3 regions of the Rheinheimera baltica genome follow, and region 2 is predicted to be linked to each of the others. Evidence: predicted binding sites of a transcription regulator. Region 2 holds the regulator's gene; each other region holds the start of a gene.
The links. The regulator sigma-54, encoded in region 2, starts transcription at its own class of promoters, with help from an activator protein. The targets are predictions, from matches to a motif close to TGGCANGNTNCNTGCTT.

Region 1 (4,218 bases), on a different contig from region 2:
TTTGGTGATAAGCAGTGCCAGTAAAAAGTATGGTTCCATACCTGCGCGGCGTTATTGAACATGCCGCCTTCAGAGGTGCGAACGACTTCTTCCAGCGATTTGCCTGCGAAAGGAGTGCCTTCAACTAAACCGTTTAACTTCACGACATAGGTGTTGTGATGTTTGCCGTAGTGGTATTCCAGCGTCTCGGCAGAAATGTGTGGTGCTAATGCGTCTTTTGCGTAAGGTAATGCTGGTAATTCAAAGGCCATTGTTGTTCTCCGTTGGCGTTGTTTATGTTGTCTGCATGGCGTAGACTACAAAACCTGACTAAAATACTCAAGTTTTACAGTAGTGGATTTGGCTGATCATGTTTTGATGTTTATGCTGATCAGCATTAAACGTTACTGCATTAGAGGTGGGGTTTTTTTTGTAAATCTCAAGTGCCTATGACTGCAGAAAAGCGTAAAATGTCTGCCAATCTGAAAATGCTTATGTTGTGAGGTGTTAATGGAAACGCTAGATAAAATTAAACAGCAAATTGCTGACAATCCTATTTTGTTATTTATGAAAGGCTCGCCGAAGTTTCCAAGTTGTGGCTTTTCTGCACAGGCATCACAAGCGTTGATCGCATGTGGTGAGCAATTTGCTTATGTCGATATTTTGCAAAACCCTGATATTCGTGCAGAGTTACCCAAGTACGCCAACTGGCCAACGTTTCCGCAATTGTGGGTAGAAGGTGAGCTAATCGGCGGTTGCGATATCATATTGGAAATGTTCCAACGCACTGAACTGCAGCCTTTAATTAAAGATGCTGCGGCGAAACATAAAACCGATACACCGGCAGAGTAAATGCGGATTAAATAGAAAAGGCGGTTATCACCGCCTTTTCTTTTGAACGACAGGTGTATCGCTTACGCAGATACAGCCTCTGCAGAATCATCAGCGTCGTCGTGTGACATAGCTGCTAAGGGCCAACCACCCAGTTTTTTCCAGTTATTGACGATATGACAGAATAGTTCGGCTGTGCGTTCGGTATCATACAGGGCACTATGGGCCTCTTTATTATTGAACTCTATACCCGCAGTTTGACACGCTTTGGCTAACACGGTTTGTCCAAGTGCCAAGGCTGAAAGACTGGTCGTATCAAATGAAACAAAGGCATGAAACGGAGAGCGCTTAAAATTTAACCGTTCTATTGCGGCATTAAAAAAGCCCTGATCAAAGGCCGCGTTATGTGCCACGATAACACTACGTTGGCAACCTGCATCTTTTTGCGCTTTTCGCACCGCTTTACAAATTTCGGTGATGGCTTCGCGTTCTGGCACCGCTCCTCGCAACGGGTTAAATGGATCTATACCGTTAAACGCCAATGAGCTGGCATCCAGATTAGCGCCTTCAAAAGGTTCGACGTGAAAGTGCAATGTTTGTAGCGGCACTAAATTGCCGTTATCGTCCATATCCAGCAAGGTAGCTGCTATTTCCAATAGCGCATCGGTTTTGGCATTAAAGCCAGCTGTTTCCACGTCTATAACTACTGGGTAATACCCTCGAAAACGCTGAGCAAGTTGGGTGCTGGGTTGTGTCATAACATCGCCATTTTATAAATCAGCGACTATTATGCCAAAAAATAGTGCTACCGTCTTGTTGCGGCATAGTGTTTGCTTAGTAATTATTGTGATTTATGTTTTGTGTACCAACTATAGTGAGAAACTGGGAAATGCGAATGTTATTTGCTATTAGCACCCTATTGTTAAGCGCGTCGGTTATGGCTCAGCCGCAGTTGCGTCAATATTCTGCCGCAATAGAACAGTCAACGTGGCAGCTTAGTCAAAGTTCGCCGGTGGCATGTCAGTTGCAGCATGAAATTCCCCGCTTTGGTCAGGCTGTGTTTCGCAGTGTCGCCAGTAAAGGACTTAATTTAGATTTCGAATTGCAAATGCTGCGTTTACCCGATAATTATGGTTTGGCTGAGGTCATGTCGCTTCCCCCAAGTTGGCGTCCGGGGGAGCCAGCTAAAGCGGTTGCCAGTATGCAATTGTTAAAGCAGTTCAATGGTGAACTTCCGAAAAAAGTGGCATGGACGTTATTGTCAGAACTTGAACATGGTTTTAGCCCAACGTTTTATTTTAAAGACTGGTACAGCCCTTTTGACAACGTGGTGGCTGCGATAAATCCAGTGCAGTTTCCTCAGCCGTACCATTTATTTAATCAATGTATTGCAAAGTTACTGCCTTACGGATTTGATGACATTGCGTTTACGGTGTTGAGCTACGAGAGTGGTGGTGACCAGCTAACCCGGGAGTCTCAGCGTAGGTTGGCGCAAATTGCTGAATACCTGAAGTACGATAATGAGATTGATGTTGTTGAAATTCAAGGGTACACCGACAGCTACGGTGGGCGTTGGATGAACGAGCAATTGTCAGTAAAACGGGCAGAGAAAGTAAAAAGCTTTTTTGTCGATGCTGGGTTAAGCGCTGATAGAGTGCAGGTTGAAGGGTTTGGTGAACGGCGACACATTGCGCCGAATGATACGGCGCTGGAGCGTAAAAAGAACCGCAGGGTGGTATTGCAGTTAACTAAACCCTAGGTCGTTAGCCGTGCTAGTTTTGTATCATAATATCAACCTGGCGCCATTCTTCGCGGCTAGAGATAATAACGCGCGCCTGTTTACCATTAACGACAAAATATAACTGAATGCGGCCATATTGCATTTGCTCATCAGAAGGGTCACCCAGTTGCTGAAGGTAAAAATCGCGTAACTCACTTTCCGTTTGGTGAGTATAAAAACTCAGTACAGCAGGTAACTTTTTGTCTAATCTGGCAAACTCTCGGGCGTCTGCAGGAACCGGGATCTGATAAAAGCTCTCTGCATCAGCACGTTGACTCACACTGCTAAGAGCCAATGCCATACTGAGTAAAATGACCAAACGCATGTTTTTTCCTCAACTTAAGTTATATTGTTGTTACCTTACCAAAGTTTAATGTGTTGTGCTCAGTTCAATGCGTATTGAGAGAGTTAACATTTTGCTTTAAACGCTTTTCAAATAATCTCAGCGCAGCCTGTATTTTGTCACCGGTAAAGGGTTTAGCAATAAACGTTGCTGCACCAGCCTCAATGCACTGCTTAACGTTTACCAAAGTACTTTCTCCGCTTACCATGGCAATAAAGCATTGTGGGTGGGAAATTTTAAACTTTTTTAACACGTCAATGCCGGAACCATCAGGTAAGTCAATATCAAGGAATACAATATCGGGTTGATGCAAAGCAAACAGCGCTTGAGCAGAACTGGCACAGTTAGCGTTAAAAAAAATAAAGGTGTTATGGTGCAGTAATTTCTCGTTTGCTAAAGCGATAATGTTATTTCGTAGCAGTTGCCTTGAGTAGTCAACGTCATCCACTAACAAAATTTTAGGTTCTAACATCGTGTTTCCCTGTCTGGCTTAGCGCATCAAGAAAGCGATTACAGTTGTTCAGTAATTCATCTAATGCAACATCAGAAAACAACTGCATTTGAAGTGAGCCAGCCAACTCTGCCAGTGTTGTTTCTCCAAAACTGGCGGCGCCCCCCTTTATTTTATGGCAAACCTGGCGCATTACCTCGCGCTCACTGTGCTTTAGTGCATCTTCGAATGTTTGGCGAAGTTGTGAGAGATTTTGATAAAATAAATTGGTGAGTTCGTCATCTATTAATAATGGAACCGATTTTTGCGGCGCCGTTCGTTGTATCACTTCCGCTAGCATGGCTGCATCAAATGGCTTGGATAATATTAAATCAAAGCCCTCAGTCGGTATTTCATCGGCTGACATAGCAATAATAGGTCTATCGTAGCCTAGCTGTCTCAGTATACGCATCACAGTAGTGCCGTCACAGAGCGGCATTTGAATATCGGTAAGCACGATGTCATATTGATAACTTAATGCTTCGGTAATCGCTTGCTCGCCGTTCTCAACACTATGAACTGTCAAGCCAAGGCCTGCGCACTGTGATGATAATAAACTGCGCATAAAGTCATCATCTTCAGCGATAAGAATGTGCTTTCTAGACGACATTTAAACTCCCACTAAATTTGAGCTAGCGAAACCTGTCAGCCCTAATTCTGTTCACAAGCTCTTGCGCTAACGGTAAAGGGTCTTTACATATTTGGCAAGCAACGAGTTCTGCCAATAACGGTGATAACAGAATACCGCGTGCACCCATTGCACCTAAAACATATAACTGATTTGCTTGTAAAGCG
Region 2 (4,218 bases):
CCTGGAGCCTAACGAACTGATAGAGCGAATCGAGACGGAAAGACTTGAAATGTTGTTTCCTGATAACAAATTGAAGAATAATCAACCCGTGTTGATTCAAGGGAAAGGCTTTTATATTAAAGGTAGCGGTATTGACGCCGATTTAAGCCAAAAAACTTTTCAATTATTACAGCACGAGCACACGGTATATCAAAATGAAGACTAACCTTATTGTCGTTTTATTTCTTACCAGCATGTCGGTGTTTGCCGCTGAGCCGGACTATGCACAGAAAATCCAAATTGATGCAGATAATCTGGTTTCAATTGCAGAAAACGTAGCAACCTATCGTAGCAACGTATTGATCACTCAGGGATCAATGCAAATGAAAGCAGATCAACTAGAAATAAATGCCAGTGCAGGTAAAGGCAAAGAAGTTTATGTTGCAACTGGCACCCCGGTGCGTTATTCACAGCTTCTTGCCGATGGAAAACCGGTTACTGCATCAGCGGCGGAAATGCGCTATGAACCCTCGAGTCGCACGCTAACATTGACCGGCGATGCAGAACTAACGCAAAGTGGTAGCGTGGTAAAAGCATCGGTCATCAGATATAACGTCGAAAAGCAACAGCTTAGCGCTGAGAGTAACGAGACCAAGCGTGTAACAACAATTTTCACGCCTGAGGAAAAAACTAATCCATGAAGTTAATCGCATCACATTTGGCGAAAAGCTATAAAGGGCGCCAGGTTGTTAAAGATGTCAGCCTGGAAGTTAACGCGGGGCAAATTGTCGGTTTACTGGGGCCCAATGGCGCGGGTAAAACCACTACGTTTTACATGATTGTCGGCCTGGTACCTTCAGATAAAGGCAGTATAAGTCTGAATGATAAAGACATTACATTCGACCCGATTCATACCCGCGCCCGACAAGGTATTGGTTACTTACCGCAAGAAAGTTCGATTTTTCGCAAACTAACTGTGCACGACAATTTACTTGCGATCTTACAAACCCGTAAAGACCTCAGCCGCACCCAACGTGAAGAAATCGCGGATGACCTGTTAGAAGAGTTTCATATCGGTCATATTAAGCACAGCCTGGGCATGAGCTTGTCCGGTGGTGAACGTCGCCGTGTTGAAATAGCCAGAGCACTGGCTGCCAATCCAGCATTTATTTTGTTAGATGAGCCTTTTGCCGGCGTTGACCCTATTTCAGTTTTAGATATAAAAAAAATTATCCAGCACCTTGGCCAACGGGGTATCGGCGTATTAATAACAGACCATAATGTACGCGAAACCCTTGATGTGTGCGAAATTGCCTATATTGTTAGTCATGGCGAGCTCATTGCAGCTGGCCCACCACAAGACGTACTGGCAAATCAAAAGGTTCGCGATGTATACCTCGGTGAGCAATTCAGGCTATAGTTAGCCAAAATAACTCACAGCGTGTCATTCAGGAGAACGGTAGAAGTAGATGAAGCCCTCTTTGCAACTTCGCTTAGGACAGCAGCTAACCATGACGCCACAATTACAGCAGGCAATACGCCTACTGCAATTGTCGACGATTGAGTTGCAACAAGAAATTCAGGAAGCACTGGATGCTAATCCATTGCTTGAAGCAGAAGACGAATACGATAGCTTTTCTGCCGACCCCAAAGACACCAAAGACAACGCAGAACATAACACTGCAGACAATGACAGCTCTGGTGACGATAACCATTCTGACGACAGCTACGAGCCCAACGAACCAGACAGCAGCGATTCCATGACTGAGCAGAATATCCAGGAGGATTTACCTCTGGATAATAACTGGGACGATTTAGTAAGTGCAGCTCCAGTGAGCGCTGGAAGCGGCTCTGGCGAAGATGATATGGTGTATCAGGGAGAAACCAGTGAAACGTTGCAAGATTATTTGCGCTGGCAAATGCAACTAACACCATTTTCAGATACCGACCTTGCCATCGCACAAATTATTATTGAAGCTATTGATGACAATGGCTTGCTAACCATCAGTTGTGACGACATTCTTGAATCACTTGGGCTTGACGATATAGAAGCCGATGAAGTTGAAGCCGTCATAAAACGCATTCAACTTTTTGACCCTGTAGGTGTAGGCGCTCGTTCGGTACAGGAATGTTTGCTGGTTCAGCTGCGTCAATTTGCCCTAGATACCCCGTTTTTGGAGGAAGCACGGAGTATGATTCGGGATCATACAGAATTTTTAGCCAATCGTGACTTTCGTTCTCTCATGCGTGTGACTAAACTCAAAGAAGATGAGTTAAAGGAAGTGATGCGGCTAATACATAGCCTGAACCCACGACCTGGCGCTGACGTCATCCGTGAAGAACAACAATACGTTGTTCCTGATGTCAGTGTCATTAAAGTAAAAGGGCGTTGGCAGGTTGAACTAAACCCTGACGCTATGCCCAAAGTTCGAATAAATCAGCAATATGCTGCAATGTCGCGAACCGCTAAGAACAGTGCAGACACCCAATTTATCCGTTCTCATCTGCAAGAAGCGAAGTGGTTTCTAAAAAGTCTGGAAAGTCGGAATGAAACACTGTTAAAAGTGGCTAATTGCATCGTGCAACAGCAACAAGCGTTTTTTGAGCACGGCGAAGAAGCGATGAAACCGATGGTGCTTAACGACGTTGCAGAGATGGTTGGAATGCACGAATCCACCATATCTCGAGTAACGACGCAAAAGTATATGCACACACCAAGAGGTATTTTTGAACTTAAATTCTTCTTTTCCAGTCATGTTAGTACTGAGAGCGGTGGCGAATGTTCCTCCACTGCAATTCGCGCATTTATTAAAAAATTAGTGGCGGCAGAGAATCCGGCCAAACCGTTAAGTGATAGTAAAATGGCCGAGATTCTGTTGGAGCAAGGTATTAACGTAGCACGGCGTACCATAGCCAAGTATCGTGAGTCCTTGTATATCCCACCGTCAAATCAACGCAAGACCTTGCTGTAAATAAGCCTAAAAGAAGGAATATGTCTATGCAAATCAATCTAACTGGTCGCCATGTTGAAATCACCACAGCCTTAAAACAATACGTAGACAGTAAATTTGCCAAACTAGAACGACACTTTGATCATATAAACAATGTACATGTGATCTTAAACGTGGAAAAATTAAAGCAGATTGCTGAAGCCAAACTGCATTTAACCGGTGGTGAAGTCTTCGCAATATCTGAAGATGAAAATATGTATGCTGCGATAGACCAGCTGATAGATAAACTAGATCGCCAGGTTATCAAGCATAAAGAGAAAATTTCCCGACACTGATTAGAAGATGATGAACTTAACTTCAATGCTTGCCGAGAACTGCACTAAAAGTGCAGTTCTTTTTAACAGCAAAAAACGCATTCTTGAATACATTGCTGAACTGGCGCACCAACAACTTCCAGAAATGTCAGAGTACAGTATTCTAGAAGCCCTGATGACACGAGAAAAACTGGGTTCAACCGGTATCGGGGGAGGTATAGCCATACCACATGGCAAACTAAAATGCGTAACAAAGCCAATATTAGTGTTTGTCGTCAGTAAAGAAGCCATCCCATTTGATGCTATTGATAATCAACCGGTTGATATATTCTGCGCTATTATGATCCCAGAAGAGCAATGTCAGGCGCATTTGAGCACACTGGCAGGTATAGCCAAGTTACTCAGCCAAAAAGAATTAACTAAAAAAATTCGTCATGCTGACACTAACAGCCAGTTATATCAGCTACTCATGGAATACAGTGCTTTGGAAACTGAAAAATGAAACTTTTGGTTGTCAGTGGTCGTTCCGGTTCGGGTAAGTCAGTCGCACTGCGTGTAATGGAAGACCTTGGCTACTACTGTGTTGATAATATTCCGGTAAATTTATTACCTACGTTGGCAACAACCGTGATGGGGCAGTACGAGCGAGTTGCAGTGAGTATAGATGTACGCAATTTGCCACAAGACCCTGACGAGCTGGCGGAAATTTTGTCTTACCTGCCACGTAAGTTGGACTTAACCATTCTGTACCTTGATGCCGATCACGCTAGCCTGATAAAGCGCTTTAGTGAAACCCGCCGCTTGCATCCGCTGTCGCATCAGGCGATGTCGTTAGACGAAGCTATATCACAAGAACAGCAATTATTAGACCCGATATCCAGCCGCGCTGACTTATATATCGATACCACAGATTTGAACGTGCATCAGCTAGCAGAGCAGCTGCGTGAGCGTATTTTAGGACAGAAGTCTGGCCG
Region 3 (4,218 bases), on a different contig from region 2:
TCTTGTTGAATTTGGCCATTAATTGAATATAACGAACCAATAAATAAATCCGCATCACCCTCGGCGACGGCCTTTAACCCTGCAGGTTCATTTTCTACTTCATGTATCCTGGTTTCAGGGTAGTGGCGCTTTATGTACTCAATTAAACGGTAGCCTTTAGGCACGGCCAAAGAGCGAGTGCCAATATTTGCCATACTTTGTAAAAAGGGTTGCTGTCTAAGAGATACCAGCACATTGGGGGAGCGAAAATAGACGTCAGAAAATTGTAGGTATTGTTCGCGTTCTGTTGACTGGTTTAACAATGGCGATAACATGCAGTCGCCATTTCTCAGCAATTGCAGTGTTTCAAGCCAGGAGCGGGTAGGTATTAGTTTAAACGTTAAGCCCGTTTTTTCGGCAATTAATGCGATGTAATCCGCGGAAATACCGACGTGTACACCATCATCTATTGCCTCATAAGGCATCCAGTCAGGGTCCACACAATAAGTAAGTACTGTTGCTGAGTCTGGTGTTTTGTTGTCATCTGCTTGCGCTGGGGGTAGCGTCGCTAATAACCCCAGTAGCCAAGCCAAAACGGCTAAGCTCCATTTTTTTTGCCAAAAGCCCAGTGTACAAACCGAATATAGCACTATCACAATAGCGTGCTCACACCAGACATGGAGAACTCAAGCACAAACAATTCACCTGCAATATTAACCTGTCATCTATAGTTGTTATTTATTGATAGTAGACTAAAGCAAGTAAAGTGCGAATTTGCAGTAACTTAGGGTGATAAAGCCCTTGCACCACTGAGATTTGGCGGTTAGTTTGGTCGCTATTACTCAACAGAGACTTACCATGACCCGTGTTACTATCCTGGTAGATGTTCAAAATATCTACTACACCAGCCGAGAGGCGTTTCAGCGCAATTTTGATTATAACGCCTTTTGGCGCCAGGTTACTGACGGACGCACTGTTGTAAAAGCCATTGCCTACGCGATTGATCGTGGCGATGAGAAGCAGCGCCAGTTTCAGAATATCCTCCGTGCCATTGGCTTTGAAGTAAAACTTAAACCCTTTATTCAGCGTGCGGATGGTAGCGCAAAAGGTGACTGGGATGTGGGTATAACGTTGGATGCCATTGAATACGGCCAGTACAGTGACTTACTCGTACTGGCATCGGGCGATGGTGACTTTGACTTGCTGGCGCAAAAACTGATTACAAAGTATGAAACCGAAGTAGAGGTTTATGGCGTTGAGGGTTTAACTGCACTGGCACTTCGCAACGCCGCCAGCCGGTTTATTGCAATTGATGAAGCTTTGCTACTAGCAAAACACTAACTAAGTCGCGTCAGCCATCGTATAGCCCTCAAAAATTTGGGCTTAACGTTTAGATTTAACTGGTGTTTATTGTTTTATTTCTTGTGCGTCAGTGTAACCAGTCCAATAAGTGTCAGTAAAATTTACACATAATCTATTATGACCCTTCATTTGTTTCTAATTATATGATTGTTAATGACAATAATTTAGGCGCGTTTTTTGCTTAAGCAATACCGATAATAACTATTAAAGAGATAATAATGAATTTAAAGAAAACCCTTTTGTTGTTAGCGTTTATTGTTTTCGGTGGGAATGCCAACGCAGGTTTAATTGTCGATCAGTCATTTAATCCAGCAAATATCATAACAGGCGCAAATTTTTCACAAGGATCGTCCTCTATATTTGATGATTTCACTATATTAGATGCTGCTAATGTTCAGGAAATCACTATGTGGGGAGGTTATTGGACCTCAGGTGTTCAGCCAGCATCTTTTGATTTCAGAATTCAAATTCGTTCATCAGCGAACGCTAGCGACGTGGTGTTTGATGCGTTAGTTACAGCGTTTAATGTTTCAGATACGGGTTTTAATCACAATAATTCACAGTTTGCTGATATTTTGCGATTTGACTTTAATGTTGCTGGATTGATGCTAAATGCAGGTAGATACTTTATTGGGATTTCGTCTCAGAATACGCTAAACGGAACGAATTTTTATTGGCAACGTACTGATATATCTAGTCTAAATGGTAACATCTCAGCATTCGGTAACAATTTAACCACGTCGTCCTGGGGGAATCATGCGTTAGCCATCAGTTCTACAACAGCTTCAGTACCTGAGCCGTCTTCTTTTGCGGTTATGATGCTGGGTTTGTTCGGTTTCGTGATGCGCAAAAAAATATTGTCGAAATAAACTATTTTGCAGTGCTAACTAGCGCTAACTGAAGTAGCGTTTAACGCAAATGTTATTAATAAGGGTCGCATCACAGCATGTGAGCGACCCTTTCTGTTTTAAAAGTGCCCAGTCCTGTTTTGTTGTAAACCTTAGATGATTAAGAACGGCTTAAGTTGTTAGCAACGCATCATCCAACTCGTTAGCCCGAATGGCCGCTTTGCGTGCTTGTAGTCGTTGCACGTACTCGGTAAAGGCCGGTCGTGATTCCAGCGTATTAAACATCAAGCCCCAATGAATATGGCTGCCTACATACACATCAGCGGCAGTGAATTGTTGACCACAGATATACAGGCTTTGGGTTAAAGCACTTTCCAGCGTATTTAGCGTATCCTGATACAAACCACAGCCAACCGACTGAGCATTGTCGGCATCCAGGCGCCAGTTAAACGCTTTGGCGCTGGTGGCCATTTCTAATGGCCCGGCAGCGAAGAATAACCAGCGGTAATAAGTACCGCGCTCAGCGCTATCCAGGGCAGGGGCTAATTGTCTGTCGGCAAACTGGTCTGCCAAATAAGCACATATAGCGGCGGTTTCGGTTACCACTACCTCACCGTGAGTAATGGCCGGTACTTTGCCCATAGAATTAAGCGCCAGATAGTCGGCGGCTTTTATCTCATCGCCATACTGCAGCACCTTAATGTCGTAAGGCACGTTAAGCTCTTCCAGCAGCCAGCGAACAATACGGCCACGCGAGTTGGGGTTGGTATATAACGTAAGCGGTTTCATCTGTTGTCATTCCTTATCGTTGATTGAGGTTGTTGCTGTTTGTTTTTTGCTACCAGCACAATAAATCCTAATTAGGACAGAATCCGTCCTAGATTTCGGTTATATTTTGGTTATTTGTCATATCAGCAGTCATTAGGAATAGCCAATGCCTAACAGAGAAGCCCGATGAGTGGCCCGACTATCCGTGTGCTCAGTTTGCTTGAGTTGTTGCAGTCTCATGGCCGTTTAAGTGGTACTGAATTAGCCAGCCGGCTGGGTGTCGATAAACGCACCGTAAGGCGTTATATTCAGGTGCTGGAAGGTTTAGGTATACCTGTGACCACTGAGCAGGGCTGCGATGGCGGCTACATGCTTGTGGCCGGGTTTAAGCTACCGCCAATGATGTTTACCAATGATGAAACTCTGGCGTTGTCGCTGGGTTTGTTGGCGGCGAAAAACCTGCGCCTGGCTGATACCGCAGCCGCTATCAGCAGTATTCAGGCGAAACTGGAACGCGTTATGCCTGCCAGGCTCAAATCCCGAGCCAGAGCTATTGCTGACACCATCAACATAATGTTGCCTGAAGTGGCCCCCGACACCCCGCAACAGCAATTAGAACCCCTGCTGGTTGCGGTGGAGCAGCAACGTTCAGTTGCTATTTTTTATGCTGCTTATCAGCAGCCTCCAGTGATGCGGCAGGTAGACCCTTATGGCTTGCTGTTTCGTAGTGGCCACTGGTATGTGAGCGGTTATTGCCATTTACGCATGGAGCTTCGTACCTTTAGGTTAGATCGTTTGCAACATATCAATATATTGGAGACCACCTTTACCCGGCCTGAAAACTTTAATTCTGCTGAGCATTTTCGCCACAGCCTGAATGCGATGCCAGGCAATTTGGATGTACAGGTATTACTGCATACTGATAAAAATACCGCAGCACAGGCAATGGGCTCCACTGCCTCGATGTTAAAACCGCAGCCAGAGGGATTGTTGCTAAGCACTCGCACCGATAGCTGTCATTGCCTGGCTCTGTGGTTAAGCCAGCTGCCGTTTGATTTTAGCGTTATTACACCACCAGAGTTAAAACAAGCACTAAATTTGCAAGCAAAGCGCTTAATGGATATTGCCCGGCGCCAGTAATAGCGGGGCAGTGTATTTAATTCGCTGCTTATTTAAAAATATTTTGCATTATTAAATCCAAACAACATCCGGCGTGCATCTAAGTTTCAGATTAACTCACTGGAAACGATTATGACGCTTA

Region 1: the regulator sigma-54 is predicted to act here: its motif matches at 1,630-1,646, upstream of ORJ00_RS02975 (flagellar protein MotY).
Region 3: the regulator sigma-54 is predicted to act here: its motif matches at 1,508-1,524, upstream of ORJ00_RS15220 (PEP-CTERM sorting domain-containing protein).

The regions. Positions count from the first base shown of each region.
Region 1 covers NZ_JAPJDY010000002.1:13,771-17,988, reverse strand. Annotated here, with positions in the region: gene sodB (superoxide dismutase [Fe]) at 1-251, opposite strand, end outside; gene ORJ00_RS02985 (Grx4 family monothiol glutaredoxin) at 490-831, shown strand; gene rnt (ribonuclease T) at 894-1,568, opposite strand; gene ORJ00_RS02975 (flagellar protein MotY) at 1,706-2,569, shown strand; gene ORJ00_RS02970 (hypothetical protein) at 2,583-2,915, opposite strand; gene ORJ00_RS02965 (response regulator) at 2,980-3,405, opposite strand; gene ORJ00_RS02960 (Hpt domain-containing response regulator) at 3,392-4,033, opposite strand; gene mnmC (bifunctional tRNA (5-methylaminomethyl-2-thiouridine)(34)-methyltransferase MnmC2/FAD-dependent 5-carboxymethylaminomethyl-2-thiouridine(34) oxidoreductase MnmC1) at 4,056-4,218, opposite strand, start outside.
Region 2 covers NZ_JAPJDY010000003.1:342,551-346,768, reverse strand. Annotated here, with positions in the region: gene lptC (LPS export ABC transporter periplasmic protein LptC) at 1-205, shown strand, start outside; gene lptA (lipopolysaccharide transport periplasmic protein LptA) at 195-680, shown strand; gene lptB (LPS export ABC transporter ATP-binding protein) at 677-1,399, shown strand; gene ORJ00_RS06950 (RNA polymerase factor sigma-54) at 1,449-2,951, shown strand; gene hpf (ribosome hibernation promoting factor) at 2,978-3,265, shown strand; gene ptsN (PTS IIA-like nitrogen regulatory protein PtsN) at 3,273-3,746, shown strand; gene rapZ (RNase adapter RapZ) at 3,743-4,218, shown strand, end outside.
Region 3 covers NZ_JAPJDY010000009.1:68,030-72,247, forward strand. Annotated here, with positions in the region: gene ORJ00_RS15210 (diguanylate cyclase) at 1-572, opposite strand, end outside; gene ORJ00_RS15215 (NYN domain-containing protein) at 838-1,320, shown strand; gene ORJ00_RS15220 (PEP-CTERM sorting domain-containing protein) at 1,560-2,210, shown strand; gene ORJ00_RS15225 (glutathione S-transferase family protein) at 2,361-2,978, opposite strand; gene ORJ00_RS15230 (helix-turn-helix transcriptional regulator) at 3,144-4,097, shown strand; gene ORJ00_RS15235 (serine hydrolase domain-containing protein) at 4,209-4,218, shown strand, end outside.